Regions from separate parts of the Candidatus Enterococcus lowellii genome, predicted to be linked through region 2. Evidence: a T-box and tRNA genes for the amino acid it is inferred to sense, from the RefSeq annotation. Region 2 holds a T-box; the other holds one or more tRNA genes.

Region 1 (16,539 bases), 1.4 Mb from region 2:
TGAAAATTTGACAGTAGCTTCGCTTTCCGTCGAAGAATGGCCGCTAACATTGCCGCGTTATTTTAGTAATTTACGAACCAAGCCAATAGAACCAGTCTATAAAGAAGTAGCACAATTAATCGGTGATGTAGATCCAAAGTATTATTTGGATCAAGTTCAGGTGGTTATTGAAAAAATATTGGTACAGCGCAGACGAATCCGAGAAAGCATTTTTATTGAATCGATGAGAAAGTTTGGTTTAATTCACAAAACGGAACCTTTAGAATTATGCGTGCCAGTATATAGCTCAGCGTCTTCATTTGAAATGCAACCTCAATTTAATCAATTATCTGTCATTATGAAGCGAATTATTCTAGCAAAAGTGATGACTGAATTGAATGTCACAGCAACAACAAGCATTTTTATTAAAGAAGAGCGCTAAATAAAGCGTTCTTTTTTAATAAAAAGATAATTTTAATTTGATTTTAATGTAAGTGCTTTCTCTTTAAAGTGTTATCTAATCTATAAAAATCACCCAAAATGCATTTATTCTAGTTATTTTTATCAGTAGAGGTTATTCATTGAAAAAAATTTTTTGATAATATTTTTATTGTTTTGTGAAAATGTTAAGAAAAAATGTTCGTGTTTTAATGCATTTTTTTTACTTTTGAAATGAAACTATTTTCAATAGTTGTTTTGACAATGTTTTCATAGCGTTTTTTTGTGAAAAATGAAAGGAAATAAGTTTTAAAATTCATTCTTGAAAAATGAAAATTTTTCCGTAAATAACATTTTTTTATTGAGAATTTTAAATAATATTATTCCTGCGTTATTTTAAATAATGTTGTTAATTTTTATTTTAAAAGATTAAAAATATGATATAATTGTATTAGAAATCAAAAGACAATAGGGTTACATGGCTTTTCGATTTTTTTTATTTTTAGCATTAATAGTTATTTATTTATAAAGCGGTTAGGAGTTTTTGCATGAGTGTGAAAGACAAAAAGTTTTTAGAAGCTGAACAACGATTTTTAACCGGAGAAAATTTTTACGCTCAACATTTATTGGGAGTGCACAAAGAAGGAGAGAACTATATTTTTCGTGTTTGGGCACCAAATGCACAAAAAGTATGGTTAGTTGGCGATTTTAACGAATGGGACGATTCTTTGCCTATGGAAATGCGCGAAGTATCAGGGATTTGGGAAGTAGCAACTTCTCTTCCTAAAGAAGGCGAAAAATATAAGTTTAAAATTCGTCAAGCCGATGGACGGGAGATTATGAAAATCGATCCCTTTGCTATCCGGTTTGAAGAGCGCCCTGGTATGGCAGCAGTCTTGCATACGGTTCCAACTAAAACTTGGAAGGATGGTTTATGGCGTGGACGACAAAAAAGACGTAATACATTTAAACGTCCATTAAACATTTACGAAGTCCATGCAAGTTCGTGGAAACAACATTCAGAGGGCACACCATATTCATTTGCTGATTTAAAAGATGAACTCATTCCTTATGTGAAAAAAATGGGGTATACCCACATTGAATTTATGCCATTGATGGAACATCCACTAGGTATGTCTTGGGGGTATCAATTGACCGGTTATTTTGCATTGTCTTCGTATTACGGTACACCAAAAGAATTCCAAGATTTTGTCGAGGAATGTCATTTGAACAATATTGGCGTATTTGTCGATTGGGTTCCAGGTCATTTTTGTATTAACGATGATACATTACCTTATTATGATGGTACACCGACATTTGAGTATGAAGATCCGAACCGAGCGAAAAATAATCGCTGGGGTACTATTTGTTTTGATTTAGGAAAACCACAAGTCCAAAGTTTTTTAATCTCAAGTGCTTTGTTTTGGCTTGAAATGTACCATATTGATGGGATACGTGTAGATGCAGTTTCAAGCATGTTATATCTAGACTACGATGATGGACCTTGGACACCAAATCATGAAGGTGGTAATCGGAATTTTGAAGGATTTTATTTCTTACAAAAATTAAATGCCGTAATTAAACTTGCATATCCCGCAACAATTATGATGGCGGAAGAGAGTAGCTCTGAAACCAAAATTACAGGATTAATCGAAAATGATGCGTTAGGATTTGATTATAAGTGGAATATGGGATGGATGAATGACGTCTTACGTTTTTACGAGATGGACCCATTATTCCGCAAAGATAACTTTCGTTTATTGACATTCTCATTTATGTATATGATGAATGAAAATTATATATTAGCTTTTTCTCATGATGAAGTTGTTCATGGAAAGAAAAGTTTGATGCATAAAATGTGGGGAGATCGGTATAAGCAATTTGCGCATTTACGAAATATGTATACGTATATGATGACGCATCCTGGGAAAAAACTTCTCTTTATGGGAAGCGAATTCGGACAATTTCTCGAATGGAAATATGATGAGCAATTGGAATGGGAAAACTTAGACGATGACATGAACCTCAAAATGCAACACTTTACAAGTACATTGAATCACTTCTATGAAAAAGAGCCTGCCTTATGGGAATTAGAAGACAGTCGTGAAACAATTGAAATTATCGACGCAGATAATTTAGAGGACACGGTCCTTTCTTTTATTCGTAAAGGCAAAACAAAAAAAGATTTCTTGATTGTCGTTTTAAATCTTGCACCGGTAGAACGACATGATTTTGTAATAGGTGTTCCTTATCCAGGTACGTATCAAGAAATACTTAATACAGAAATGGAGGAGTTTGGCGGAACGTGGACTAAAAATAATGATGATATGCAAACGATTGAGCAATCATTTAAGCAATTTGATTATCAAGTTCAAACCGTTTTACCAGCATTAGGCGCACTAATTATTCGTCCGAAAGATGTTAATGTACGAATAAAGAAAAAAGTCAAAAAAGCAACAAAAGTAACTAACGGAATAACAGCAACAAATGAAATACAAGCAAGTAAGTTGAAAGGGGGCAAGGTGAATTCTTCACCGAAAAAATGAAAACAGAAATGGTAGCCATGATTCTTGCGGGAGGGCAAGGTACGCGACTTGGCAAATTAACCAAAAATATGGCTAAACCCGCAGTTCCTTTTGGAGGAAGATATCGTATTATCGATTTTACTTTAAGTAATTGTGCAAATTCAGGAATTAATAATGTAGGTGTAGTCACACAGTATCAACCTTTGGCGTTAAATCATCATATTGGAAATGGTGCAAGTTGGGGCTTAGACGGAATTAATGCAGGTGCAACTATTTTACAACCTTACTCAAGTTCTGAAGGTAGTAAATGGTTTGAAGGAACAGCGCATGCGATTTATCAAAATATTTCTTATTTAGATCAATTAGATCCACAATATGTTTTAATCCTATCTGGAGACCATATTTACAAGATGGATTATGAAGAAATGCTTGAAAATCATAAACGTAACAATGCTTCTTTATCAGTTGCTGTTATTGAAGTACCAATGAAAGAGGCGTCTCGTTTCGGTATTATGAATACAGATGATAATGATCGTATTATTGAATTTGAAGAAAAACCAGACGAACCAAAGAGTAACCTTGCATCAATGGGGATCTACATTTTCAACTGGGGTCGTTTAAGAAATATTTTAACGACAAGTTATGCAAAAGATAGTTCAATGAATGACTTTGGTAAACACGTTATTCCTGCTTACCTAGATAGCGGTGAAACAGTGGTTGCTTATCGTTTTGATGGATATTGGAAAGACGTGGGTACAATTGATTCTCTATGGGAAGCAAATATGGAATTTTTACGTCCTGACATGGAATTAAATATTCGTGATAAAGCATGGCGTATTTATTCTAAAAACCCAATTTCACCACCACATTTCGTTACGGAAACTGGCTCAGCGAAAAACTCCTTGATTTCTGATGGTTGCTATATTGCAGGGGATGTTAATCACAGTGTCTTATCAGATGATGTACAAGTAAAAGAAGGTGCAAAAATTACAGACAGTATCGTGATGTCTGGTGCAACAATTGGTAAAAATGTATCAATCCACAAAGCAATTATTGGGGAAGATGCGATTATTGGCGATAATGCTGTAATCGATGGAACAGAAGAAATTGCTGTGGTTGGCTATTCTGAAGTGATTGGAGTGACTGTTGATGAGGACTAATAAAATGTGTGCGCTTGTTGGAAATTTGCATCGTTATGATGATTTATTACCATTAACTGCAAATCGTCCACTATCTACTTTACCGTTTGATGGTAAGTATCGTTTACTTGATTTCAATTTATCTAGTATTGCAAATGCAAATATTAAATCATTGTTTATGGTGTTTAATGAAGGTGAAACACAATCCGTATTTGACCATATTGGTGGCGGAAAAGAATGGAGTTTAGATGGTATTCAAAACCGCTTCTTCATTCATATTTATCAAGATTTTATCCGTCGTGCTGACAACAATAGTAGTTATTATGATTTAGTTATTGATTATTTGAAAAAATCAAAATCTGAATATGCGGTATATATGGGTAGTAAAATCTTAGTGAATATTGATTTACGAGCTTTATTACACATTCATCAAGCACATGGCAATGACATGACGGTTGTTTATAAACGTGTACCTAAGAGTCTTTTATATAAAGAAGACATTGTGATTAACTTAGGCGAAGATAACCTGATTGATAAAACTTCTTTAGTGAAAGATACCGAAATACAAGATGTTGTAAATCTATGTGCGGATATTTTTATTATCAAAACAGAAAAATTAATTGAAATTTTACTTGAGAAACAATCTAAAAATATTTTAGGAAATGTTGAAAGTTTCTTACGTGAACGTATTTCAAAAAGTACGTATGCTTATGAATACACAGGCTATTTGAACAACATTTATGATATTCAATCTTATTATCAAGCAAATATGGATATGTTAGATACTCAAAAATTCACGTCGTTATTGTATTCAAGCCAAAAAGTTTATACAAAAATGAAAAATGAAGTACCAACATATTATTCTGAAACATCGATTGTTAATAACAGTCAATTTGCAACAGGATGTATGATTGAAGGTCAAATAGAAGATTCTATTATCGGTCGTGGTAGCGATATTGCAGAAGGTGCAAAAGTTACTGGATCATTAATTTTCCCAAGTAATACAATCAAATCAAATGCAGAAGTTAGCTACGCAATTTTAGATAAAAATATTGTTGTAGAAGAAGGTGTGAAGATTATTGGCACACCAGAAAAACCAATCGTTGTTAAAAAAGGAACGCATGTAACAGCAGATATTATTGGAGGTTAGAAAATGAAACTTCTATTTGCGGCAGCTGAATGCGCCCCGTTTTTTAAAACAGGCGGATTAGGCGATGTAGCAGGTGCACTACCAAAAGAATTAACGAAAAAAGGTATTGAAACAATAGTTGTCTTACCTTATTTCACTAAGATGCCTCTGAAATATAAAGAGCAATGTGAAGATGTATTGAACTTCACGATCTCTGTTGGATGGCGTAGCCAGTATTGTGGTGTGAAACGTCTGGAACTAAATGGCGTAACGTACTATTTTATTGATAGCTTGTATTACTTTGATCGTGAAAGTTTATACGGTTATTATGATGATGGTGAGCGCTTCGCATTTTTCCAAATGGCAATTATTGAATTGATGGAAAGAATTGATTTTATTCCAGATGTTCTACATGTCAATGATTACCACACAGCAATGATTCCATTTTTATTAAAAGAAAAATATAATTGGATTGAAGCTTATCGCAATATTCATACGGTGCTAACAATCCATAATATCGAATTCCAAGGTCAGTATAGTGGCAACGTCCTGCCAGATTTATTTGGCATGGGAAGAGAACGGTATGATGATGGAACCATTCGGATGGGCGATGCATTAAACTTCATGAAAGCTGGAATTTTATATTCAGATCGTGTAAATACTGTAAGTCCTTCGTATGCCAATGAAATCAAGACTCCAGAGTTTGGTTCTGGACTTGATGTGATTTTGCGTATGGAAAGTGGCAAATTAAGTGGAATTGTAAATGGAATTGATTATGATATCAATAATCCTGAAACAGATCCTGCTTTGGTGAGCGCATACTCTGTGGATAATTTATCCGGTAAGGCAGCGAATAAAGAAGACTTGCAACGTTTAATGGGTCTACGTCCAATTAAAGAGGTACCATTAATTGCAGTTGTTAGTCGTTTGACTTATCAAAAAGGTTTCCATCTAGTATTAGACGAATTAGAAAACTTATTACAGTTTGATGTTCAGTTTGTTCTATTAGGAACAGGCGATCCAGTCTTTGAAAATCGATTCCAATCGATTGCTGAAAGATATCCTGAAAAGTGTTCCGTTAGCATTTCTTTTGATGTTCAGCTTGCTCAAAAAATGTATGCCGGAGCGGACATTTTCTTGATGCCATCTGCATTTGAACCTTGTGGCTTGTCACAAATGATTTCAATGCGTTATGGAACATTACCTGTTGTTCATGAAATTGGTGGTTTACGAGATACCGTTGAACCATTTAATCCGATAGAAGGCACAGGTACAGGATTTGGATTCCAAGATTTTACATCATATAATTTAATGCAGTGTTTACAAAAAGCTATTGATTTATACTATTCTTCACCAGAGGCTTGGGATAAATTACGTCGCAATGCGATGTCAAAAGATTTCAGTTGGGAAACTAGCTGTGACGGATACCTTGCTTTATATGAGAGCATAGTGTAATAAAATAAAAAAAGTTTTAGAAACAGGCAGACTGAGGCGTTGAATTATTCAATGTTTCAGCCTGTTTTTAGAAACAGGGGGTAATGACCATTTTAACAAAGGAAAATTTAAAAGAAGAATTGCGACAACGCATAAGAGAAAGCTATGCAGTAGAATTAGAAGATGCCTCAGCAGATGAGTTGTTTTTTACTTTAGGTAGTTTAGTGAAAGCTATTTATAACGATAACTGGCGTGAAACTTGGAAAAATTATTTAAAGGAAGAACAAAAACAAGCTTATTATTTCTCCATTGAATTTTTACCAGGCAAAATGTTAAAAAGTAACTTGCTAAATTTAGGATTATTAGATTTAGTGCGTGAAACATTGTCAGATTTAGATGTAGACTTGGATGATTTAGCAGATGTTGAAAAAGATATGGCACTTGGAAACGGTGGTTTAGGCCGTTTAGCTTCATGTTTTATGGACTCTATTGCTTCAAGTGGTTTACCTGGAAACGGAAATGGTATTCGTTATGATTACGGCTTGTTTAAACAACAATTTGTTGATGGCTATCAAGTGGAATTACCTGATGAATGGCTAAATAATGGGAATGTATGGGAAATCCGTCGCCCGAGTAAAGCAGTCAATGTACATTTTGCAGGAAATGTTTATTTAAAAGAAAATGAACATGGGCAATTAAAACCTGTTGCAGAAAATGAAATTATCTTACGTGCAGTTCCATATGATACTGGAATGGTAGGTTATCAAAATGGCATTGTAAACACTATGCGTTTATGGAGTGTTGAAATTCCGGCTTCAGAAGAAGGTAAATATAAGAGTATCGAAGAACGACGTGTATATGAAGATTTAACGGCTGTATTGTATCCAGATGATTCAAATGAAAGAGGCCGTATGACTCGCTTGATTCAAGAATATTTCTTTGTTTCAGCAGGGGTACAAAGTATTGTGCGTTATTTCCAAAAATTAAATAAACCTTGGTCTGCATTAAGTGAAAAAGTCGCAATTCATATCAATGATACACATCCAGCATTATGTATTCCAGAATTAATGCGTATTTTAATCGATGAGAATGACGTTAATTGGGAACAAGCATGGGACATTACTGTTAAAGTTATGAGCTATACAAACCATACTATTATGGCAGAAGCTCTAGAAAAATGGCCAGTTTATTTGATGAAACAAATTGTTCCGCGTATGTATCAAATTATTGAAGAAATTGATCGTCGCTATGTTGATTCAATGCGTGGTATCCATCCTGAAGATTTAATTCAACGCACACGTATCATTCAAGGCGATCAAGTACACATGGCTAATTTATCGATTATTGGTAGTCATAGTACCAATGGTGTCGCAAAACTGCATTCTGATCTATTAAAATCAGTTGTGTTACATGATTTCTATTTAGTTTATCCAGACCGTTTTAACAACAAAACAAATGGAATTGCACAGCGTCGTTGGTCACAATTAGCTAATGAGCCTTTATCTCATGTATTAGATGAAACGATTGGTAAAACATGGCGTAAAGATTCGTCTGACTTGAAATTATTGATGAATTATCAAAATAATGAAAAAGTGCTGGGTAAATTAGCTGAAGCTAAGCATCAAAAGAAAGAAGAATTGGCAGAATACATTCAAGAAACAACTGGAATTACTGTATCTCCAAATGCAATTTTTGACGTACAAATCAAACGTCTGCATGCGTATAAACGTCAGTTATTAAACTTAATGCACATTCTAAAATTGTATTTTGACTTGAAAGATAATCCTGAGTTAGATATTCATCCACGTGTGTTTATCTTCGGTGCGAAGGCTGCACCAAGTTATACCTATGCCAAAGCAATCATTAAGACCATTAATGAAGTGGCAAATATGATTAACAACGATGCTTCTATTCAAGATAAAATTAAAATTGTCTTTTTACCAAACTACAATGTTTCCTTAGCAGAACGTATCATTCCAGCAGCAGATGTGAGTGAACAAATCTCATTGGCATCAAAAGAAGCATCTGGTACAAGTAACATGAAGTTAATGTTAAATGGTGCTGTAACAGTAGCAACTTTAGATGGTGCGAATGTAGAAATTCGAGATGCTGTAGGCGATGAAAATATTTGTATTTTTGGGTTAACTGAAGAAGAAGTGTACGCATATTATGAAAATCATGAATATTACTCTCACCAAATCTATGATGAGAACCCGGTAATCCGACGCGTAGTGGATGCCTTTATTGATGGAACTATTCCAAATATTGGGTATGAAGGACGCGAAATTTATGATTCATTACTTCGCTACAATGATGAATATTTCTTGCTGCGTGATTTTGATGATTATTGTCGAGCGCAAGAAAGAATTGATGCAACTTACAAAGATCAATCATTATGGCGTAAAATTAGTCTAGTAAATATTGCAAATGCTGGACGTTTTTCTTCTGATGATACTGTAAGACTATATGCAGAAGATATTTGGCAAATTGAACCAATTTTTGCGCATACAGAAAAAGAGGGAACCAGCAATGTCTTTAATCCGTTTTAATCCTTGGCAAAGCTATCATAAACATCCTTTTGGAGCAGTCAAAGAAAATGGACTCGTGCGATTATCTATTGAGGTAATCGCCGAGGACATTTTACAAGTTTATTTGGTTATGCATAAGGATCATCAACCAGAACAACGAATTTTTATGGAAAAACAAGAAGAAGGCTTTTACTCATATGAGTATTTCTTTAATCAAGGGAAAGGTCTTTATTTCTATCATTTTGAAGTGCATACGAAAGTAAACGATCAAGTGTTTGTTGAATATTATGGTGCAAGTGAACAAGGTGGAGAAGGCCGTTTGTATGATGAACCAGCCACTATTTGGGATTTTCAAATTACTTGCTATAAAGAAGCAGAACGCACACCAGACTGGTATCGTAATGGAATTTTTTATCAAATATTTCCAGATCGTTTTTTCAATGGAAATGAAGATAAAAAAATTAATTCACCCAAACCAAACACGTTTATTTATGCAACTGAAGAGGATGAACCATTATATGTAAAAGGTCCAAATGGCGATATTTTACGTTGGGACTTTTTTGGAGGGAATTTACAAGGAATCATTAAAAAAATTCCGTACTTAAAAGAGCTAGGGATAACAGGAATTTATTTAAACCCTATCTTTGAAGCGTGTAGTAATCACCGCTACGATACATCTGATTACTTTAAAATTGATCCTGTTTTAGGCACGGAGGAAGATTTTAAAGAATTAATTGATATTTTACACATAAATGATATGCATCTTATTTTAGACGGCGTGTTTAGTCATGTTGGACAAAATAGTCGTTATTTCAATGCAAACGGTACTTATGGCACACATGTTGGCGCATTTCAAAATCGTCATAGTGAATATTTTTCTTGGTTTAATTTTATTAATTATCCAAATGAATATGAATCATGGTGGGGAATTAAAGATTTACCAGAAATCAATAAGCACGACTCAGAGTTCCAAAAGTTTATTTTTGGAGAAGAAAATAGTGTGTTAACAAAATGGAATCAACTGGGTGTTGATGGTTGGCGCTTGGATGTTGCTGACGAATTACCCGATGAGTTTATTGCAGGTATTCGCAAAAACTTAAACAATTATGAAGATCGTGTATTAATTGGCGAAGTATGGGAAGATGCTTCAAATAAAGTATCTTATGATGTACGACGTGAATATATCTTAGGGGATCATTTGCAAGGCGTGATGAACTATCCATTGCGTGATAGTGCCATTGAATTATTGAATGAGACAAGCTCCCCAGAACAAATTGCGAAGTCATTGACACGACTATATGAAAATTATCCACGGGATATTTTTTACAATAATTTGAATAATATTGGTACTCATGATACGGAGCGTATTTTGACTATGGTTGGCAACCATACAAAAAAATTAGATTTAGCATTTGGGTTTATGTTTTTATCTCCAGGTGTTCCATGTATCTATTATGGCGATGAGGCTGGTTTGACTGGAGCGAAGGATCCTGAAAATCGCAAATTTTTCCCTTGGAGCCAAATCGATCGTGAAATATATGATAATTGTCGGAAATGGGTAGAATATCGTAATAATTATGAAGTATTAATTCATGGTGATTTGAGTTTCTTCTATACAGATGAATTATTTGGTATTTTAAGAAGAGATAAGAATGAATATGTAGCTGTGATAATGAATCCAACTAATTATCCAAAACATGTTAATAAAAAACTACATTTTATTGCAGAAGAAACATCTTTGACCCAAGAAGTGAACCGTCGTTTGGTTGGACGCTCGATTGCTGAAAATAGTTATATTTTAATCAGTAGCAAAGAGAAGAAAGAAAAAATTGAACGTTTCCAAATGAATCAAGAACAATTACAACTTGTATAAACTTACGACAGAGCGCAGACATCTTGTTTGCCTCTGTTTTTTAGGATTAGAGCTGTTGAAGCATAGATATTTATGTTATCATAAAAAAAACTGTGATAAAAGGAATGAAAGTAATGGCACAATATGAAGAAATTAAACGAAAACATGCACGTTTTCCGGCTTATTCAGATGAGGCAGGCGTAAAATTGCAGCCTAAGAATAAACGACCTACTTTTAAAAGTGATGATAATTGGATTCTTACAGAAGCAGCGAAGCATCCACACACAGTTTCTGTTGAAAATAATGAAGAACGTTCATTACGTCGTTCACCTCGAGTAAGTCAGGAAAAAGCGGGACAGAGCATTCGCCAACGTGATGAATTAAGTAAGCATCGTCAGAATTTACCCAACTATAATAAAAAGTATCAGCCCGAAGTAACACCAACAGGGAAAAAGCGTTTGTTTGGAGATACAGTTGCGCACAGTACGTATCAGGTGACAGAAAAAAGAGCAGAAACAGTCACGCGTCCATCAATTAACAAAGAAACGACTGAAAAATCGCCATTTGTTCCTAAATATATTCCTACATCAATTATTCAAGACGAATATGCACCTGCAATTTCTGAAGAGGATTTGATGAATTCTATGAAAAAAGACGAGTATCTCTTATTTGATACAGAACCTGCTGCGTATCAAACTCGCAAAGATACTGATCCTGCTGTTCGTAAATTCAATTCCAATTCTTCCGTCAAAATGACTCGCAGTCAATATCGTGCAAATTCAAAGAAAAAGTAGAAAAATAAGGAAATCTATTTGCATTCATAAAATATTCGTGTTAAACTACGTAAGTAATACTTTTTGATATGTAACTATAATATGTTTATCTTTATAAAAAATGATACGCACTTCTATTTGCACTTCACTCGTTATTACAAAATAAACACATATGATGTGTAATTTGGAGGTACGTTATGAATAACGGTACAGTAAAATGGTTTAACTCAGATAAAGGTTTTGGCTTTATCACAGCAGAAAATGGAACAGATGTGTTTGCACACTTCTCAGCTATCCAAGGCGAAGGTTTCAAAACTTTAGAAGAAGGTCAAGCAGTAACTTTTGATATTGAAGAAGGTCAACGTGGACCTCAAGCAACAAACATCGTTAAAGGTTAATTATCAAGTCAGCTATCGTTCAGATAGTTGACTTTTTTTGTTTCTAAAAATAAAAAAACTAGCATTGTTACACTAGTTTTCATGAAGAGAGAATAAAGTTATTTATTCTGATAAATTTTTAAAATAGTGTAATTGCCATTTTTGAGTTTGCAAGGCAGTTTGATTTAAATTATGGCACCACACTGGGTAAAATCTCATGGCCATTTTACCATTTTGGTCTGCTGTAGATAAAATCTGTTTTTCTACAGCAATTTCTTTTGGAATAGTAAAAATTCCTTTTTTATTTCCATCATCAATCACTACTGCTAACAGTTCTGGACTATCCTCTGCTTTAAAAGGTGTATTGTTTGCTTGTGCATCCTTTTCCCAAAACGTCACAAAATAGCCTGCTTTTTTTGATGTCTTCTTTGCCAGACGGGTTCTTATGATGATATCCTTTGTTTTTGAGTAGAAGAGACAGCCTTCATACGCTGAATTTTGTTGTTCTAAAGAATAAATTTCAATGTTTCCAAATACTCTTTGTAATATATCAGTTGATTTCATTGAAATATCTCCTTAATTCTCATAAGTTATTTATGGACTTGTTATTAGGATAAGACGAATGTTTATTTTTTACAGGAAGGAAACATCGATAAATATAAAAAAACATCACTATTCCTAGTGATGACAAAATGCGGACGATGGGACTTGAACCCACACGAGCATACGCTCACATGACCCTCAATCATGCTTGTCTGCCATTCCAACACGTCCGCAGTAACAGTTAAAATCTTACTTTTTATTTGGATATTTGTCAATACTACAATTCTTACTTTTTTAGTAAAAATGAATAATAATACTTCCCGTTTTTTCAGAAAATTTGCTATAATAGGTACACTGAAAAAAAGTTCTATGGAAGACGCAGCAATACAGTTCAATATACATTATGTATATTTATGAAAAGAGGGTTCTACTATGAGAAATTTTGAAAAATCTAGCAAACTTGAAGGTGTTAGTTATGACGTGCGTGGGCCTGTGTTAGAAGAAGCAGATCGCATGCAAGAAGAAGGAATCAGTATTTTAAAATTAAATACAGGGAATCCTGCAACATTTGGGTTTGAAGCTCCAAACGAAATTATTCGTGACTTGATTATGAACGTGAGAGAATCAGAAGGGTATTCTGATTCAAAAGGTATTTTTTCAGCACGTAAAGCTATCGAACAATATTGTCAATTGAAAAATTTCCCCAATGTGACTATTAATGATATTTATACTGGAAATGGTGTCAGTGAGTTAATTACAATGTCAATGCAAGGTTTATGTGATAATGGGGATGAAATTTTAGTACCAATGCCTGATTATCCCTTATGGACAGCTTCTATTTCATTAGCTGGTGGCAAACCTGTCCATTATATCTGTGATGAAGAGAGTGAATGGAATCCTGATGTAGCGGATATTCGTTCAAAAATCACTTCTAAAACAAAAGCAATTGTTTTAATCAATCCTAATAATCCTACTGGAGCGGTTTATCCAAAAGAAATTTTAGAACAAATTGTTGAAATTGCCCGTGAATTTGATTTAATTATTTTCTCTGATGAAATTTATGACCGTCTATTGATGGATGGTCATCAACATATTCCTATTGCTACGCTAGCTCCAGATCGTCCAGTCGTAACATTTAGTGGCTTATCTAAATCTCATCGTGTGGCAGGCTTCCGTGTTGGTTGGATGGTTCTTAGTGGAGATAAAAGACATATTAAAGATTATGTTGAAGGCTTAAATATGTTATCTTCGATGCGTTTGTGTTCAAATGTGTTGTCACAACAAATTGTTCAAACGGCATTAGGTGGTTATCAAAGTATCGATAAATTATTATTGCCAGGGGGACGTATTTATGAACAACGTGAGTTTATCCATAAAGCAATTAATGATATTCCAGGATTATCTGCTGTGAAACCAAAAGCTGCTTTTTATATGTTCCCTAAAATCGATACGAAACGCTTTAACATTTTAGATGATGAAAAATTTGTTTTAGACTTTCTTCACGAGCATCATATATTGATGGTGCATGGTGGTGGATTTAATTGGCAACAGCCGGATCATTTTAGAATTGTCTATTTGCCAAATGTGGAAGAATTAAAACTAACTGCAGATAAAATGCATGAATTTTTAGCAACTTATAAACAAAAATAAAAAAATGGAGGAGCGAATAATCGCTGCTCCATTTTTATTCGGAAATTTTTTCGCAAACTTTTTTACTAATGACCATACGGCCACTAAATTTATCCATGATTTCTTTAGAAGGTTCGTTAACTTGTATTAAAAATGAATTTTCGTATTCTCGTTCAATAAAGCCAAATAAAGTTAGGTTTTCCCACTTGAATGTTACGTTTGTTTTCGTTTCCATACGTGTCACTCCGATCTAAATAATGAAGAATTCCGAACGTTTTTCGATAAAATCTTCCTTTTTTAACATTATGTGTTAAAATAAATAAAAAATAAAATGCTAATTCGCATATTTTGGAGGAAGTACGATGTCAACATCTGAAACTTTTGGCGAAACAATCAAGCGCTTACGAAAAGAACGTAAAATGACTCAAAAAATGCTAGCTCAAGGGATTTGTGCTCAAAGTGTTTTAAGCCGCATAGAAAATGGCGTAGAAATTCCCAATGTGATGGTTTTACAGAGTATTTGTCAACGATTAAATGTAACTTTGGACCAAGTTTTACATTCAGAGTCTGAAGAAATACAACGAATTAAATTTTTGTTTAGTCAAGTACACTACTATTTAATTCATCAAGAATATCAAAAAATGGAAGATTTACTAGAAAACTCCCGTTTGATGGATCATCTTTATTTAGATACAGATTTTCAACTTTATTATTACTATTTAGGAAGTTGTGAATATTTTTTATACCAAGCGTATGATGCTTCCATTCAATCTCTGAAAAAGGGATTATCATATACATATAATAAAGGAAACGAAAATAGTTCCTCTATTGAAATTCAATTATTAAGCTGTTTAGGTCGTGTCTTCGGCGATGCTGGGAATATTGAGAAAGCTTCCTTTTATTTGGAAACAAGTTACGAATTAATCGAATTATTACCAACTGAATTAACCAGTTTTGAGTTAACAAAGATATTTTATAATTATGGAAGTTTCTTATTCCAAATGGAAAAATATGAACAAGCACTAGAAGTTTCAGAACAAGGCATTTTATGGGCACAGCAACGTTGCAGTCATTATTATTTGGAAGAACTCTTTTCGTTATCAGGTGTTATTTGCCAAAAAATGAATCTTATAGAAGAATCGAAAGAATATTTATCTTTAGCTACTTATGTATCAAAAATTCGATAAATGGTGTAGACCTTTCTTGACTTCTAAGGAAAATAAGAGTAATTTTAGGGTAGAAAAAATAAAGAGGAGCGAGTCAAATGAGAACTTTTATAAGTGCAGATAAATTTTTCTTGAAATCAATGGTAAAAGGGCCTGGATATTTAGAAATTGTTGGCGAAAAATTTGGAGAGTACACTTCTGAACTTCCTGAAGAAGAAGTAACGTTGATTGATTATTCGGGCAAATGGATTGCACCGGGATTGGTAGATACGCACATTCATGGTTATATGAATCATGATGTAATGGACAATGATGCAGAAGGTATTAAGGTGATGTCAGATGCCTTGTTATCTTGTGGGGTGACATCTTTTCTACCAACAACTTTAACTTCTAGCAAAGAATTATTACGCGATGTGGCTGAAACGATTGGTCGTGTTCACAAGGATGTAACTGGTGCTAAGATTCAAGGAATTTATTTTGAAGGACCATTTTTTACAGAGGAATACAAAGGGGCACAAAATCCATCCTATTTCGGTGATCCTGATATTGATACTTTTCATGAGTGGCAAGAAGCTTCTGGCGGCATAATCAAAAAAATTGCTTTAGCTCCTGAACGTAAAGGTGTTGAAGAATTCGTTAAGCAAGTAACAGACGAAGGTGTAGTTGTTTCTCTAGGACATAGCAACGGCACATTGGAAGATGCCTCTAAGGCAGTAGAAGCTGGAGCGAGCGTTTTTGTGCACGCGTTTAACGGAATGCGTGGATTGAACCATCGTGAACCTGGTATGGTTGGAGCATTATTAAGTTTGCATGACGTTTTTTCTGAATTGATTTGTGATGGTCATCATGTTCATCCAGCAGCAGCAGAAGTATTGATGGAAAAAGCAGGGCATGATCATGTAGCTTTAATTACAGATTGTATGATGGCTGGTGGAATGCCTGATGGAAATTATATTTTAGGAGAGTTTCCGGTAGTTGTTGAAAATGGAACTGCTCGCTTGCAAGAAGGTAATTTAGCAGGAAGTAT
Region 2 (16,539 bases):
TTATTCATAAAAGCTCCTCTATATTTATTCAAATTAACGAATACATTATAGCATAGACCGTTTCTATAATGAAAAATACATGTCAATTTCCCCATAATAAATTAATTTAAAATCGAATGTAAAAATGGAAATAAATACTGATGTGACAAGGGTTGTGATGGATGTGTAGAAATGTACATATTACAAGTATTTTACAATTTGAGTTTTGAGATGTTTAAACTTTTATTAAGAAAAAATAACCTGTATACTAAAAAATGTATTAAAAAAAATGGAGGTCAAAAAATGGAGAAGACTTTATCAAGAAAAGAACTTAAAAGAATAGAACAGCATCCGCTTTTATATCGTAATATGAAAAAAAGCGCGGCAGTCTTAGGAAGCACTGTTACAGCAATTTCTGTTGCAACACCGTTATTACCGAGTGTTGAAGTAGAAGCTGCTGAAAATGAGTCTCAACAAACTGCTGTCTATTCTTCAACAAATTCTAATGCATATATCGAACAATTAGCTTCACATGCCCAATCAATTGCTGGACCGAATAATTTATATGCATCAGTGATGATTGCTCAAGCGGTTATTGAAAGTGGTTGGGGACAAAGCGGACTATCGCAATCACCCTATCATAATTTATTTGGGATTAAAGGTAGTTACAATGGTGAAACGGTGTATATGAATACACAAGAATATTTGAATGGGCAATGGGTAACCATGAAAGAACCATTTAGAAAATACCCTTCATTTACAGAATCGTTTCAAGACAACGCCAATACATTAAAAAATGTATCTTTACAGCCAGGTGTTTATTATTATTCTGGTGCATGGAAAAGTAATACTTCTTCTTATCGTGATGCTACTGAGTGGTTAACAGGTCGTTACGCTACTGCACCTAATTATGCAAGTGCGCTAAACAGCGTAATTGAAAGTTATGATTTAACACGTTATGATTCTGCAACTTCGGGAAGTTCTAGCGGAACAACAAATACAAACAATAAAACAAACACAAATACCAATACAGAATCTGGTAACAAAACATCTACACCTTCTAAGCCATCTGCCAATGGTCAAAGCTACAAAGTTCAATCAGGAGACTCTGTATGGTTAGTTGCTAATAAACATGGCATGACAATGGATGAGTTAATCAGTTTAAATGGTATTCAAAACAATTTTATTTATCCAGGTCAAACATTGATTGTTTCAAGTAGTGATTCTAGTGCTGTGAACAAACCAAGCCAACCAAGTACACCAAGTCAATCAAACAAACCATCAACGCCAACAACAAACACAGGTACTCAAGGAACTTATAAAGTTCAATCAGGAGATTCTGTATGGTTAGTTGCTGACAAACATGGCATGACAATGGATGAATTAATTCGTTTAAATGGCATTCAAGATAACTTCATCTATCCAGGTCAAACATTGACCGTAGCAAAAAGTGGTTCGACTTCTGCCAATCAATCGAGCCAATCAAGTACACCATCAACACCTAATAAAAATACGGGTAGTGAAGGAACTTATACCGTAAAATCAGGAGATTCCGTATGGTTAGTTGCTGACAAACATGGCATGACAATGGATGAATTAATTCGTTTAAATGGCATTCAAGATAACTTCATCTATCCAGGTCAAACATTAACTGTAGCAAAAGGTAGTTCAACTTCTACTAATCAGTCAAACCAATCAAACACTACGACAACGCCAAATAGCAACACTGCAAGTCAAGGGACATATACAGTGAAGTCAGGAGACTCTGTATGGTTAGTTGCTGATAAACACGGGATGTCAATGGATGAGTTAATTCGTTTAAATGGCATTCAAGATAACTTTATCTATCCAGGCCAAACATTAAACGTAGCAAAAGGAAATTCAGCTAGTACAAGTACACCTACTCCAAGTACACCATCAACACCAACAGCAAACACAGGTGGACAAGGAACATATACTGTACAATCAGGTGAGTCTGTATGGTCAGTTGCTGATAAACACGGGATGTCAATGGATGAGTTAATTCGTTTAAATGGCATTCAAGATAACTTTATCTACCCAGGTCAAACATTAACTGTAGCAAAAGGAGACTCGACCTCTGCCAATCAGTCGAGCCAACCTAATCAGTCAACCACACCGACAACACCAACACAACCGTCAGTGTCACAAACCAACAATAACACTGATAAATATACGGTTCAATCGGGTGAATCTGTTTGGCTGATTGCTGATAAGTTTGGTATAACAATAGACGAATTATGTAGTTGGAATAATATCCAAAATAATTTCATCTATCCAGGTCAAACATTGATTGTAAAAGGTAATTCGACTTCTGCCAATCAGTCGAACCAATCAACTACACCAGCTACACCAACTACCAACGTAAATACAAACAATAATGCTAATGTAACAACATACAAAGTTCAGTCAGGCGATTCCGTTTGGTTAATTTCAGATAAATTTGGAATCACGATTGATGAGCTAAGTAGTTGGAACAACTTAGAGAATAATTTTATTTATCCAGGTCAAACATTAAAAGTTGCTTAGTTGCAACATGTAGATAAAGTTTGATTTTTCACAAAAATTCATGAATTAAACAAAATTATTTTCAAAACTCAGAAACCGATAAAAGATTGATTGAAAGGCACTTTCGTAAAAGAAAGTGCTTTTTTTATAAGTTTCTCATCTTATTTTAACACTAAAGTCGTTAAAATTTAATCATAAGATTTGTTATATAGAAAAAATTTTAAAGAAGAGAAAAGAAAAAAAGATTGACCAGTCAACAAGTGGTTCGTTACTATAGAAAATAAATGCAATGAACCGGGAGGAAAAGTGATTGAATATTCAACAAATGCGCTATGTCGCAGCAATTGCCAATAATGGTAGTTTTCGAGAAGCAGCTAAAAAATTATATATTTCGCAACCAAGCCTTTCCCATGCTATTAAAGAATTAGAAAAAGAATTAGATGTCCAACTCTTTGAACGCACCAGACAAGGAGCCTCATTGACCTCTGAAGGGATGGATTTCTTTCAATACACACAGCCAATTTTGGCTCAAGTTGAGTTATTAGAAAATCGTTACTTAGCAAATGAAGAGAACGAAAAACATTTTTCTATTTCTAGTCAACATTATGATTTTCTATCGATTATGATTAGTCAATTAATTCAAAATTTTCCAGATTATAATGATTTTCGAATTTTCGAAAGTACTACTTTAAATGTCATTAAAGATGTAGAGCAGTATCGAAGTGAATTTGGTATTTTATTATTTAATGATTCCAATCAAGCTGGTTTAAGTCGATTGTTAGAAAACGGCGAATTAGAGTATGAGATTTTAACTACTTTCCAGACGCATATCTTTATGAGAGAAGGTCATCCGTTAGCGACTAAATCAGTGATTGAATTATCAGATTTACATGATTATTCGCAAGTTCGTTTTACACAAGAAACAAATAATTATACCTATTTTGCTGAAGATTTAATTGATTTCCCAGGAATTACCCAGGTAATTCATACGAGTGACCGAGCGACACTCACTGGGATTTTACAGCGGACAGATGCGTATGGTTCAGGTTCTGGTTTAGTGGAGGATCCACGTAGTCAAGGGATTGTTTTAATTCCTTTAGCGAACTCACCCGAAAATAAAATGGTCATGATTAAAAAGAAAAGTCGCAGAATATCAGGAATAGGTGAAGCCTTTTTAACAAACTTGAAAAAATATTTCATTGATTTTCAAGAAACCCAGAAAAATAAAAAGAAATAAATTGAATTCAAGTCACTTTTTTGATAGTATGAACTCAATAATGACTTATGCGCGTTTGAAAAGGAGTAGTAGGTGGTGTCCTTTTTGTTAGAGAGTACATGGTTGGTGGGAATGTACAAAAGACCCGTTGAACTCGCCTTTGAGTGTATTATTTTCTTAAAGCTTTACAAAAAGTGTGTAGAGAAAATACGGTGACGACCGTTACAACGTTTGAGGTTGGAGCATGTCCAACAAATATAGGTGGTACCACGTCAATTACGTCCTATAAGAGGCTTTTTTGTGCTTCTTATAGGGCTTTTTATTTTATTAAGGAGGAGTCAAGTAGTGAATTATAATCACAAAGAAATTGAAAAAAAATGGCAAAAGTATTGGGCAAAAAACAATACCTTTAACACGCATGATGAAACAGGTAAACCAAAATTTTATGCTTTAGATATGTTCCCGTATCCGTCTGGTCAAGGACTACATGTTGGGCATCCAGAAGGGTATACAGCAACAGATATTTTAGCACGTTTTAAACGTAGCCAAGGCTACAATGTGTTACATCCAATGGGGTGGGATGCATTTGGTTTACCAGCAGAACAATATGCGTTAGATACAGGAAATGATCCCGCTGAATTTACAAAGAAAAATATCGAAACATTCCGTCGCCAAATCAATTCTTTAGGTTTTAGTTATGACTGGAATCGTGAAATTAATACCACTGATCCAGATTACTACAAATGGACCCAATGGATTTTTACAAAGTTATATGAAAAAGGCTTGGCGTATGAAGCTGAAGTAGCGGTAAACTGGGTGCCAGAATTAGGAACAGTTATTGCGAATGAAGAAGTTATTGATGGGAAAAGTGAACGTGGCGGCTACGATGTTGTCCGTAAACCCATGCGTCAATGGATGTTAAAAATTACTGCGTATGCAGATCGTTTATTGGATGATTTAGAAGAACTAGATTGGCCAGAAAGCATTAAAGACATGCAGCGTAATTGGATTGGACGTTCAGTCGGTGCGAATGTCACTTTCAAGGTGGCAGGAACAGAGAAAGACTTTACGGTTTTCACTACGCGTCCGGATACTTTATTTGGAGCAACCTATGCTGTATTAGCTCCAGAATTAGAGTTAGTGAAAGAAATTACAACTCCTGAACAAAAAGCAGCCATTGATGCGTATGTTGAAGAAGCTTCAAAAAAATCAGACTTGAACCGTACAGATTTAGCCAAAGAAAAAACTGGTGTGTTCACTGGAGCATATGCGATTAATCCAGTCAATGGTAAAGAAATTCCAATTTGGATTGCTGACTATGTTCTGGCAACTTACGGAACAGGTGCCATTATGGCTGTACCTGCGCATGATGAGCGTGACTATGAATTTGCCAAAACGTTTGATTTGGAAATCATCCCTGTCCTTGAAGGTGGCAATGTAGAAGTAGCAGCATTCACTGAAGATGGTTTGCATATCAATTCTGATTTTCTAGATGGCATGAATAAAGAAGATGCGATTGCCAAAATGGTAGCATGGTTGGAAGAAAACGGTGTGGGAAAACAAGAAGTTAGCTACCGTCTACGTGACTGGTTATTCTCTCGTCAACGTTATTGGGGTGAACCGATTCCAGTCATTCATTGGGAAGATGGCACAACAACAACTGTACCTGAATCAGAATTACCATTACGTCTACCAAAAACGGAGGATATTCGTCCAAGTGGAACTGGAGAATCTCCATTGGCAAATATTGATGACTGGGTAAATGTTATCGATCCTGAAACTGGTAAAAAAGGTCGTCGTGAAACCAATACAATGCCACAATGGGCTGGTAGCTCATGGTATTTCTTACGTTTTATCGATCCACATAATAAAAATGAACTAGCTAACTATGAAAAATTGGAACGCTGGTTACCAGTTGATATTTATATCGGCGGGGCAGAGCATGCAGTCTTGCACTTATTGTATGCTCGTTTCTGGCATAAATTCTTATATGATTTAGGCGTAGTGCCAACCAAAGAACCATTCCAAAAGCTATATAATCAAGGAATGATTTTAGGTTCAAACAATGAAAAAATGTCTAAATCACGTGGAAACGTAGTAAACCCTGATGATGTAGTGGCGCAATATGGTGCTGATACATTACGTTTATATGAAATGTTTATGGGACCATTGGATGCATCAATCGCTTGGAGTGAAAATGGCTTAGAAGGTAGCCGTAAATTCCTTGACCGTGTATGGCGTTTAATCGTGGACGAAAACGGTAAAATGCGTGATCGAATTACCACTTTCAATGATGGTAAATTAACAAAAGTGTACAATCAAACCGTTAAAAAAGTTACGGAAGACTTTGAACATTTGCATTTCAATACGGCTATTTCTCAAATGATGGTCTTTGTGAATGAAGCCTATAAAGCCGATGCACTTCCTTATGAGTATGTCGAAGGATTTGTCCAATTACTTGCACCAATTGCACCACATTTAGGTGAAGAATTGTGGTCAATTTTAGGAAATACAGAAGCTATTTCTTATGTTGCATGGCCAACTTACGATGAAGCAGCGTTAGTTGAAGAGGAAGTTGAAATTGTCTTACAAGTAAACGGTAAAGTTCGTGCTAAAGTGAATGTTCCAGCAGAAGCGAGCCGTGAAGAGCTAGAAGCAATTGCGAAAGCCGATGCAACTATTCAAGAACAAATTGCCGGAAAAACAATTCGTAAAGTAATTGCAGTACCTGGAAAATTAGTAAATATCGTAGCCAATTAATTTCAAACCATTCATTCTGTCTGATGCAGAATGAATGGTTTTTTAGACTTTAATTAAGCAATAAATAGAAGACAATGAAGGATGAAAATAGATTATAATAAACAAAAAGGAGGTGAGGATATGAAAGTTGTAGCAATGATTGATTCATTCAAAGGATGTGCAACCTCAGAAGAATTAAATCAGGCGGTTTTAGCAGGGTTACCAGATGAAATTTGGACAGAAAAATGCACTATTCCGATTGCTGATGGTGGTGAAGGAACAATGGCAGCTATTTATGCAGAATTAGGCGGGACATGGCAAAGTGTAACAACGCAAGATCCCTTAGGAAAACCGATTACCGGTCAATACTTATTGAGTCGCTTTGAAGGTCAAGAGATTGCTGTAATTGAATCAGCTGTTTTTATAGGGATTCATTTAGTTGAAGTTTCAGATACTGTAATTCGCCAAACCTCTTCTTATGGATTAGGCAAAGTTATTCAAGATGCACTAGCTCACCGTGTCACACAAATTTATTTAACTTTAGGTGGTAGTGCAACATCTGATGGTGGATTAGGACTATTGCAGTCCCTTGGTGCAATCATTGAAGGAAGTGAGGAAGGTAATCCACTAATAAATATTAATAATGTTGATTTAAAAGGACTTCAAGGGGAGTTGAATAATGTGGAATTAGTAGCATTAGCAGATGTTACCAACCCTTACCTAGGTAAAAAAGGATTTGCCGAAATTTTTGCACCACAAAAAGGAGCCTCTAAAAATACAGTTAGTGAAATGGAGCAACAAGCACAACTTGTCGCTAAAAAAATCAAGCAGCAGACCAATTTAGATTTGGCTACCATTTCTGGTTCTGGAGCAGCAGGCGGTTTGGGAGGTGCAGTGATTGTTTTAGGAGGTAAAATTGCACCTGGTTTTGTAACTTTGCAAAAAATAATACGATTAGAAGAGAAGTTACAAAAAGCAGATTTGATTTTTACTGGAGAAGGTAAAATGGATGGACAAACAGACCAAGGGAAAGTCCCCTTTGGTGTGGCGCAACTTGCCAAAAAAGCTGGTATACCAGTGATTGGTTTGTGTGGCAGCCGCACGAGAGATATCGGGAAAATGACCGAGGTAACACTCGGCGTTTTTAGTATTCAACAAGGCCCGATTTCTTTAAAAGAAGCGATGGAAAAAGAGCGAACCTTGACTAATATCCAACAGTTAGCAAGCGAGTTAAGTCACGTTTTTATGTACAAAAAAAAGTAGCTGTTTAGATTTCTAAACAGCTACTTTGATTTTATTATTCAGCTTCATATGTTACTTCGACATTGCCATTGATAGCTTTTGAATACGGGCAAATATTATGTGTTTCTTCCATATATTTCAATGTTTCTTCTTTTGATAGACCTTCAATTTTACCGATTAAATGAACAGCTAAATGCAATGTGTGGTAATCAGGTAAATCGCCCAATAATGTCACTTCTGCACGAACCGAACGAGGTAAATCACCATGACCATCACGTTCTAATGGGAAAATAAGTGCACCGTTGAAACAAGCAGAAAAACCTGCAGCAAATAACTCTTCAGGGTTTGTATAACCTTCTTTTTTCGTTCCAGTTGTTTTTACTTCAAAATCACCATTTAACGATTTACTTACGCCTTCACGACCGCCTTCGTTAACCACTGTTGAAACGCCTAATTTTTTACTCATACAATAAACACCCTTTCGTTTTTTGATCTATCTTAACTATAGTATAAAACGAGAAGAATGAAAACCGAATTGCCTTATGATTGAAGACAAAATAAAAGAGCGTAGGAACCACGCTCTAGTTTATTTTTTTGTATAAGCAATTCCATAAAAAAGTGCACCTGTAGCAACAATTGGTAAAAACAATACCAAAACCAAACCATGTGGAAGTGCGGAGCGAGTATGTAAGTGAGCTACATCAGGTAGACCAATCACACCCGTTGCTGTTAATAATTTCCAACCTAAGAAACTAGCGACTACAATCATCAATGCAATAACTGCATAGAAAAGAAATTTCTTTTGTTTGCCCATGAAACGTATCCCCTTTAATTTTACATTCACAGTTATTATACAAGAAATTAAAAGAAATAATAGAAAATTTTTCAAAAATTTTCTTTTGTAATCATTTTGAAATAATTAGGCATTTTCACGTATTAGTCGTTGCGTAATATGAAAGTCTCCTTCATAAGGTTCTTGGACTCCACGAACTTTCATCATTTGTTCAGTACCTTTTCCAGCTAAAATCACAGTATCTTCCGCTTGAGCTATTTCTACGGCAGTGGTTACGGCTTTGGCACGGTCTAATTCAATTTGAACGGGCAATTGTGTAGTAATGGCTTGATAAATTTCCTTGGTAATTGCTGAAGCATCTTCAAAACCAGGATCATCACTTGTTAAAATAGCAATGTCTGCACATTCACTTAATGCTCGTCCAATATCAGGACGGCGAGAATGCGCTTTGTCACCAGCACTACCAGTGACAATAATTACTCGGCCATTAGGTCTTAGTTCTTTGGCAAATTCACCAATAGCTTTGATACTTAAATAGTTGTGCGCATAATCAATGAAAATATAGGCGCCATTTGCTTTTTCTAATAAGTTCATGCGACCAGGAACATGGCTTTGTGGTAAACTAGCTTGAATCATTTCTTTAGAAACGCCTGCTAGTCGGGTAGTTAAAATAGTTGCTGCTGCATTATCATGATTAAAAGTGCCAAATAACGCGAGTTGATAATCACCAGTAACATCTAAGGCATCTTCAGTTGCTTCTAAGTGGAAACAACGAGGGTTAGCTAATGGCTGAATGCGGTAAGTTCCCGTTTTTTGCCCAAATGTATAATAAGGCACCTGTTCTTTTTGGCAAATATCTTCTAACACATCAAAGTGATCACTATCATGATTAATGACCATTTGCTTGCTATTTCTTAGTAATTGACATTTGCAGGCGAAATACTCTTCAAATGTTGCATGTTCAATTGGACTAATGTGATCGGGACTAATATTAAGGAAAATGCCTGTTTCAAAAGTTAACCCAAAGACTCGTTTGGTTTTATATGCTTGTGAAGAAACTTCCATTACTAAATGAGTAGTACCACTTTCCACTGCTAAAGCCATTTGGCGGTAAAGGTCTAAGGCTTCTGGCGTGGTTAATTTTGACGCATAAAATGTGGTGCCATCTAATGTTGTTTCTTCCGAAGAAAACAACGCGACTTTTTGATGGAAAGCTTCGTCTAATACTTTTTTGATAAAATAAGCGGCGGTTGTTTTTCCTTTGGTGCCTGTAATTCCGATTTTGTATAATTTATCTTGCGGTTGTTGATAAAAAGCTTGTGCAACAACGGCCATCGCTTCACGAATGTCAGTTACCAAAATCTCTTGTGCATCCACATCATAAGACACTTCAGACAGATAATGCGTCACACCATCTTGCACCGCAGCTTCTAAAAGTTCTGCTTTAAAGTTCAATCCTTTACAAAAGAAAAGTGTGTGCTCTTTTAAGTCACGTGAATCATAGGAGAGATACGTGAAGGTATTGTTAGCAGATTCTTTGATTTTTTGCTGCCAGTTTTCGTTAGCTACCTTTTCTTGAAGTAACTGATGTTTGCTTAAAAGGTTACAAAGTTCATTAATTGTCATGGAATACATAAATAAGTTTACTCCTTGTCCTAAAGTTCTAGCTAATTATAGCATAGGATATCAGAAAGAGGCATTTTCGCAAGTTGAAATATTAAAAGGGTGTAACGAATAGAAAAATAGATTGCGACAAAGAGCATTTCGCATTAGAATAAGAGATATGTATGAAAGAAAGTGGAGAAGAACTCAATGACAGATAATACAAAACAGGCTTCATCTGAATTGACAAATGAAGACAAAATGGCGCGTGGTTCTGCTTGGATGACCATTGGCAATATTGGCTCTCGTTTGATGGGCGTTATCTATATTTTGCCTTGGTATTATTGGATGGGTGAGTACGGCGATGTGGCAAATGCCTTGTTTAACATGGGATATAATGTATATGCGCTTTTCATCATGGTTTCAACTGCGGGAATTCCTGCAGCGATTGCCAAACAAGTCGCTTATCATAATTCAAGACAAGAGTACCGTACAAGTCAGCGTCTATTCCATCGTTCCTTGCAAGCAATGGCAATTTTAGGGCTGATTAGTGCTTTAAGTATGTATTTTGCTGCGCCAGTGTTGTCACAAGCTGCTGGTGGTGGTGTCGATTTGATTCCATCAATGCGTTCGTTAAGTGTTGCAATTTTAGTTATTCCAGTGATGAGTGTAATTCGAGGATATTTCCAAGGAATTCAAAATATTGCGCCATTTGCGATTTCCCAGTTAGTAGAACAAGTCGCACGTGTTATTTATATGTTAATTGCCACCTTTATGATTATGAAACTAGGTGATGGCGATTATGTTGCTGCAGTTACACAATCAACATTTGGTGCTTTTATTGGTGCGTTAGCGGGAACAGGGATTTTAATTTATTATTTCCGTAAAGAAAAAATCAAAATGGATATTTTAGCAGAAAACAGCAAAGAAACTGGTAATGTAGATACGATTAAATTATTGATATCGACAGTTAAAGAAGCGATACCGTTCATTATTTTAGGTGCAGGGCTCACAATTTTCAAATTAGTTGACCAATATACATTTGTTCACACAATGAGTGGTTTTACAGAATACTCTAAAAATCAATTGATTGCTTTGATGGCTTTATTTGGTGGAAATCCAGATAAATTATCAATGGTAGTTATTGGTTTAGCCACTTCAATGGCAATTGTTGGGATGCCATTATTGACAGAATCGTATGCAAAACAAGACTATAAGGGAATGGCAAAATTAGTTACAAATAATTTACAACTTTACGCATTTGTCATGTTACCAGCTACTTTAGGTATGATGATTTTAGCTTATCCGTTAAACACAATGTTTTATAAACCTGATCAATTAGGAGCGAATTTATTAATTGCTGTGTGTATTTCTGGTTTAGCACAAGGGTTATTTATGGTAACTTCCATGATGTTACAAGGAATGTATGAAAATGGTTCAGCAGTATTATTTTTTGTGATTGGTTTAATTGTTAAAATTGCCACACAAACAATTTGCATCCGCATGTTAGAAGCTTATGGACCCATTGTTTCAACTACACTAGGGATGAGCGTTGCTTGTTACCTGAATTTATGGAAAATTCATAAGAAGACGCGTTTCAACGCACGTTTAACGTGGAAACGTACAGCATTGATTGCTGTTATGACTGCGATTATGGTTTTATTTGCAGGTCTTACAAAATTTGGCTTAGAATTAGTTTTAAGCCCAGATAGTAAAGTTCAGTCATTTATTATTATTATAATTGTCGCAGGTGTTGGGGCACTTGTTTACGTTTATATGGCATTGAAATTGCGTTTAGCAGACAAGTTATTAGGCTCAGGTATGGCACGTTTTAGAACGAAATTACACATTAAATAGTGATAGGTTCGGAAGGAAATCTCTTCCGAACTTTTCTGTTGAAAGGAGAAAAAATGCGATTAGATAAATATTTAGCCGACATGGATTTTGGCTCACGAAAAGAAGTGAAAAACTTTATTAAAAAAGGATTGGTTTCAGTCAACGGGACAGTCATTAAATCTGATAAATTCCAAGTGAAAGAAAATGAAGATGCTGTATTTTTTGATGGGGAGCCTGTCGTTTATCAAAAATATTTTTATTACTTATTAAATAAACCAGCTGGCGTAATTTCAGCTACGATTGATGATTACGATGAAACCGTGATGGATTTATTTGATGATGAACATTATCGTGAGGATTTATTTCCAGTTGGACGTTTAGATAAAGATACAGAAGGATTATTAGTTATTACCAATGATGGTGCCTTAGCACATCGGCTACTGTCACCGAAACGTCATGTAGAAAAAGAATACTATGCACAAATAGCTGGTGTGATGACTCAAGCGGACATTGAAGCTTTTGAAAAAGGACTCACAATTGATGGTGAAGCCTGTCTGCCTGCTAAATTAATGATTGATACTATTGATGAGGAGGAAGAAACCTCAGAAATTCGTTTGATTTTGCATGAAGGAAAATTTCACCAAGTCAAACGAATGGTCCAAGCGGTTGGTAAAGAGGTAACGTATTTAAAACGTATTCGCATGGGTGGATTAGTTTTAGATGCAACGCTTGATTATGGGGAACACCGTGTTTTAACCGAAGCAGAACGGACTCGTCTGGAGCAAAAAAATTAGTAATTGTTAAAAAAGCTTTGATCCAAGCCGAATCAAAGCTTTTTTTCTTATTCCCACAATCCAGGAGTCGCAACGATATGCATTTGTTCTTTAGTAAAAGGATGAACTAAAAACATTTCATAGGCATGGAGCAACAAACGCGGCCCATTTTTGGTTTGATATAAAGGATCACCAACAATGGGATGACCTACACTTGCAAGGTGAACGCGAATTTGATGGGTGCGTCCCGTGTCTAGCACACAATAAATCTCACTAGTTTTTTGATGGACTGCATGCACTTCAACATGCGTAATGGCTGTTTTGCCTTTGCGCTCATCAATGACGCGTTTACGGCGGTCGTGACGATCACGACCCATTTTTTTATGAATGGTGGTATCGTTGTTTAATTTACCCCAAACAACTGCTTGATAACGGCGATAGATCGCTTTTTGTTCTAATAGACGTCCTAAAATCGGTAAGACTAAAGGATTTTTGGCAAATAAAATTACTCCGCTTGTTTCTTTATCTAAGCGATGGACCACATAACCTCTTTGGTTTTTTTCAGCAAGATAAGCCGCTAAATCATTTAAAAGTGTCTCTGTTTCATCTGGTTGATTTGGGTGAGTTTTTACACCCGCTGGTTTATTGACTAAAATAATATGTTCATCTTCAAATAGAGGATGAATATTTTTTTTGTTGCCAAGATGAATTTCTTGATAAGTATAATCTGTTTCTTCTAAACGCAAGGTAAGAGTATCACCTGCGTGGACCTCTTGATGAAACATCGCAAGTTCATTGTTGAGTAAGACATTTTTTCGTATGCGTAAAAAATGACGAACTTTACGAGGAACTAGCCACTCCTTTTCAAGTAAGTCACGAATTGTCATTGGTTGTTGTGAAGCAGGTAAAGTAATTGAATATTCCACAGCCAACGCTCCTTTCGTCTGTCATTATATCATCTTTAACGCTTTTTTAAGAAAAAAACAACGAAAATGTGACAATTCAATGGTAAACTAGGCAAAGTCGAAGTCTATGTTAAAATGACGTAACTTACGTCTCTAGTCGTATTTTCTTATTAGAAAAATATGCTACACTTTGTTAGAGGAGGGGAAGCGATGGATTTTCAGCGCTTTTTAGCTACAATAAAAAAATATTTAGGTATTATAAAAGAATATTTGATTCGTTTTTGGCAATGGATGAAACCTTATCTTATTCAATTCCATCAATGGCGCAAGCGAGTTTGGAAAAAATATCATGTGAATAAAATTATTATTTTATTGGCATTAGTTGGCGCATTAGTTATGAGTGTCTACTTATTTTATATTGCAAAAACAACCAAGGTTTCAGAGCTAGAATCAGGATTACGTGAATCTACGATAATTTATGATAAAGAGAATCAAGAAGCTGGACGAATGTCTGCTCAAAAAGGAACATATGTTGATTTAGATCATGTATCACCTTATGTGGTTGATGCGGTTATTTCGACTGAAGACCGTAGTTTTTATTCACATCATGGGTTTGATATTAAAGGGATTGGCCGAGCAGCAGTTCGGATGCTTATCAATCGCAGCACTAGTGGCGGTGGTGGTAGTACTATCACCCAGCAGTTAGCCAAAAATGCCTATTTAACGATTGATCAAACCTTTAACCGAAAAGCCAAAGAAATATTTTTAGCAATTGAAATTGAAAAGAAATATTCTAAAGATGAAATTTTAGCAATGTACTTAAATACATCTTATTATGGAAATGGTGTTTGGGGCATTCAAGACGCAGCGAAAAAATATTTTGGTGTGGATGCAACGGATGTAACTATTGGTGAAGCAGCGACTTTAATTGGGATGCTAAAGGGACCATCGATTTATAATCCAATTGACGAGCCAGAAGCTGCAACCAATCGTCGCGACACTGTCTTACAGTTGATGGTAGAAAATGGCAAATTAGACCAAGCTTCAGCCGATCAAGAGAGTCAAGTGGCAATCACTGATTTATTGTATGATGCTTACAATCAAACGGATGCCGGGTATCAATATCCCTATTACTTTGATGCAGTAATTAATGAAGCAGAACGTGAGTATGGGATTGATGACGATGATTTAATGAATCGTGGGTATAAGATTTATACAGCATTAGATCAAAATTACCAAATTGCTATGCAAGATACTTATGCAGAAAATGGTTATTTCCCACCAAATGCTGAAGATGGGACGATGGTTCAATCAGCATCTGTGGCCTTAGACCCTGGTACAGGTGGCGTTCGTGGTTTAATTGGTCGTCGTGGGGATTACACTTTTAGAGGATTTAACTTTGCGACAGATATGAGACGTTCACCAGGTTCTACGATTAAACCATTGAGTGTATATGCACCGGCCTTAGAAGCTGGCTACAAACCAGATAGTATTTTAAAAGATGAACCACAAAGTTATTACGATGCAAAAAATTACAGTGGTACTTATGAAAATGAAGTTCCGATGTATCAAGCAGTCGCGCGTAGTTTGAATTTACCCGCAGTTTGGTTGTTACATGAAATTGGCTTGGATAAAGGCTACAATAAAGCCAAAGCATTTGGATTGAACTTAACCGACTCCGATAAATATTGGGGCGTAGCATTGGGGGGGTTAGAATATGGAGTATCGCCAATGACCATGGCAGGAGCATATGGTGTGTTTGCAAATGGTGGAACTTTGTATACACCGCATTTGATTACCAAAATTATTGACTCAACCGGTGCAGTTATTGTGGATAATACACAACCTAAAGGGAAAAAAGTAATTTCTCAAGAAACAGCCAATGAAATGACCAGTATGTTGTTAGGAACCTTTTCAAATGGTACAGCAATGGAAGCTACGCCGTATAACTATACAGTTGCTGGAAAAACAGGAACAACAGAAACCAACTTTGACGCAACTAAAAACAATGACCAATGGATTGTCGGTTATACACCAGATGTAGTGATTTCAACTTGGTTGGGATTTGAACAAACAAGTAAAGATCATTATTTAGAAGGAACTAGTGGTGAAACAGTAGGACCAATCTTTAAAGCGCAAGCAGACAGTATTTTACCTTACACAGCAGGAACCAACTTTACTGTAGCAGATGCTTATTGGACAGGGGGCAAAGTCATGTCACCAGATGAAGCTCCTGAAGAACAAACCACTACCGAAGACGATCAGCCATGGCAAGATGACTTAAATAAATTTACAGAAGATGCGAAAGATGGCATGCAGAAATTTGGCGAAAAAGTGAAAGAAGGGGCTAAAGACCTATTCCGCGGCATTCGTGACCGTTTAAGATAAGCATTAGCCACATGAAATAGAACATGTTACAATATAACTAACTTAAAGAAAAGCGAGGGACAATTATGTCTAACATTTATGATACAGCGAATCAATTAGAACGTGAAATTCGTGATATGGAGCAATTCCAAGAATTAAGTGACACATTTACAAAACTAAAAGCAGATGAAAAAGCTTATGGTTTGTTTAAACAATTCCAAGAATTCCAAATTTCACTTCAAGAAAAAATGGCTGCTGGTGAAGAAATGACAGATGAAGATGCAGAAAAAGCACAAGCATTAGCTGTAGAAATTCAACAAGAAGAATTAATTGCTGATTTAATGCGTGTTGAACAAGCATTTAGTACAGTAATCAATGACTTGAACCGCATCATTATGACACCATTAAGAGAATTATATCAAGACTAAACAACAGGAGTGGTTGGGGTAAAACCATCTCTACTCATAAAAAAGAAGATTCAATCATTGGATCTTCTTTTTTATCCATATTGCTATAGCAAAAGGCTACAAATCTTTTTTTTAGATTTGTAGCCTTTTTAAT

Evidence for each region. The T-box of region 2 lies ahead of leuS (leucine--tRNA ligase). A T-box ahead of a tRNA ligase gene usually reads a tRNA of that ligase, here a tRNA-Leu.
Region 1: it has a tRNA-Leu gene. The T-box ahead of leuS (leucine--tRNA ligase) is inferred to sense a tRNA for this amino acid. The anticodon was not compared.

Annotation. Positions count from the first base shown of each region.
Region 1 covers NZ_CP147251.1:1,617,093-1,633,631, forward strand. Annotated here, with positions in the region: gene DOK78_RS07870 (DUF1803 domain-containing protein) at 1-421, shown strand, start outside; gene glgB (1,4-alpha-glucan branching protein GlgB) at 966-2,963, shown strand; gene DOK78_RS07880 (glucose-1-phosphate adenylyltransferase) at 2,960-4,102, shown strand; gene glgD (glucose-1-phosphate adenylyltransferase subunit GlgD) at 4,092-5,231, shown strand; gene glgA (glycogen synthase GlgA) at 5,235-6,665, shown strand; gene DOK78_RS07895 (glycogen/starch/alpha-glucan phosphorylase) at 6,749-9,193, shown strand; gene DOK78_RS07900 (glycoside hydrolase family 13 protein) at 9,174-11,045, shown strand; gene DOK78_RS07905 (hypothetical protein) at 11,159-11,818, shown strand; gene DOK78_RS07910 (cold-shock protein) at 11,995-12,195, shown strand; gene DOK78_RS07915 (MepB family protein) at 12,298-12,738, opposite strand; tRNA gene DOK78_RS07920 (tRNA-Leu) at 12,868-12,950, opposite strand; gene DOK78_RS07925 (pyridoxal phosphate-dependent aminotransferase) at 13,150-14,367, shown strand; gene DOK78_RS07930 (DUF2187 domain-containing protein) at 14,402-14,581, opposite strand; gene DOK78_RS07935 (helix-turn-helix domain-containing protein) at 14,709-15,533, shown strand; gene nagA (N-acetylglucosamine-6-phosphate deacetylase) at 15,611-16,539, shown strand, end outside.
Region 2 covers NZ_CP147251.1:203,613-220,151, reverse strand. Annotated here, with positions in the region: gene DOK78_RS01070 (phosphatase PAP2 family protein) at 1-8, opposite strand, end outside; gene DOK78_RS01065 (LysM peptidoglycan-binding domain-containing protein) at 283-2,526, shown strand; gene DOK78_RS01060 (LysR family transcriptional regulator) at 2,816-3,742, shown strand; T-box leader at 3,788-4,010, shown strand; gene leuS (leucine--tRNA ligase) at 4,067-6,481, shown strand; gene DOK78_RS01050 (glycerate kinase) at 6,602-7,723, shown strand; gene DOK78_RS01045 (Ohr family peroxiredoxin) at 7,758-8,168, opposite strand; gene DOK78_RS01040 (hypothetical protein) at 8,289-8,516, opposite strand; gene murE (UDP-N-acetylmuramyl-tripeptide synthetase) at 8,622-10,130, opposite strand; gene DOK78_RS01030 (putative polysaccharide biosynthesis protein) at 10,308-11,954, shown strand; gene DOK78_RS01025 (pseudouridine synthase) at 12,008-12,727, shown strand; gene DOK78_RS01020 (RluA family pseudouridine synthase) at 12,775-13,632, opposite strand; gene DOK78_RS01015 (PBP1A family penicillin-binding protein) at 13,822-15,999, shown strand; gene DOK78_RS01010 (YlbF family regulator) at 16,065-16,406, shown strand.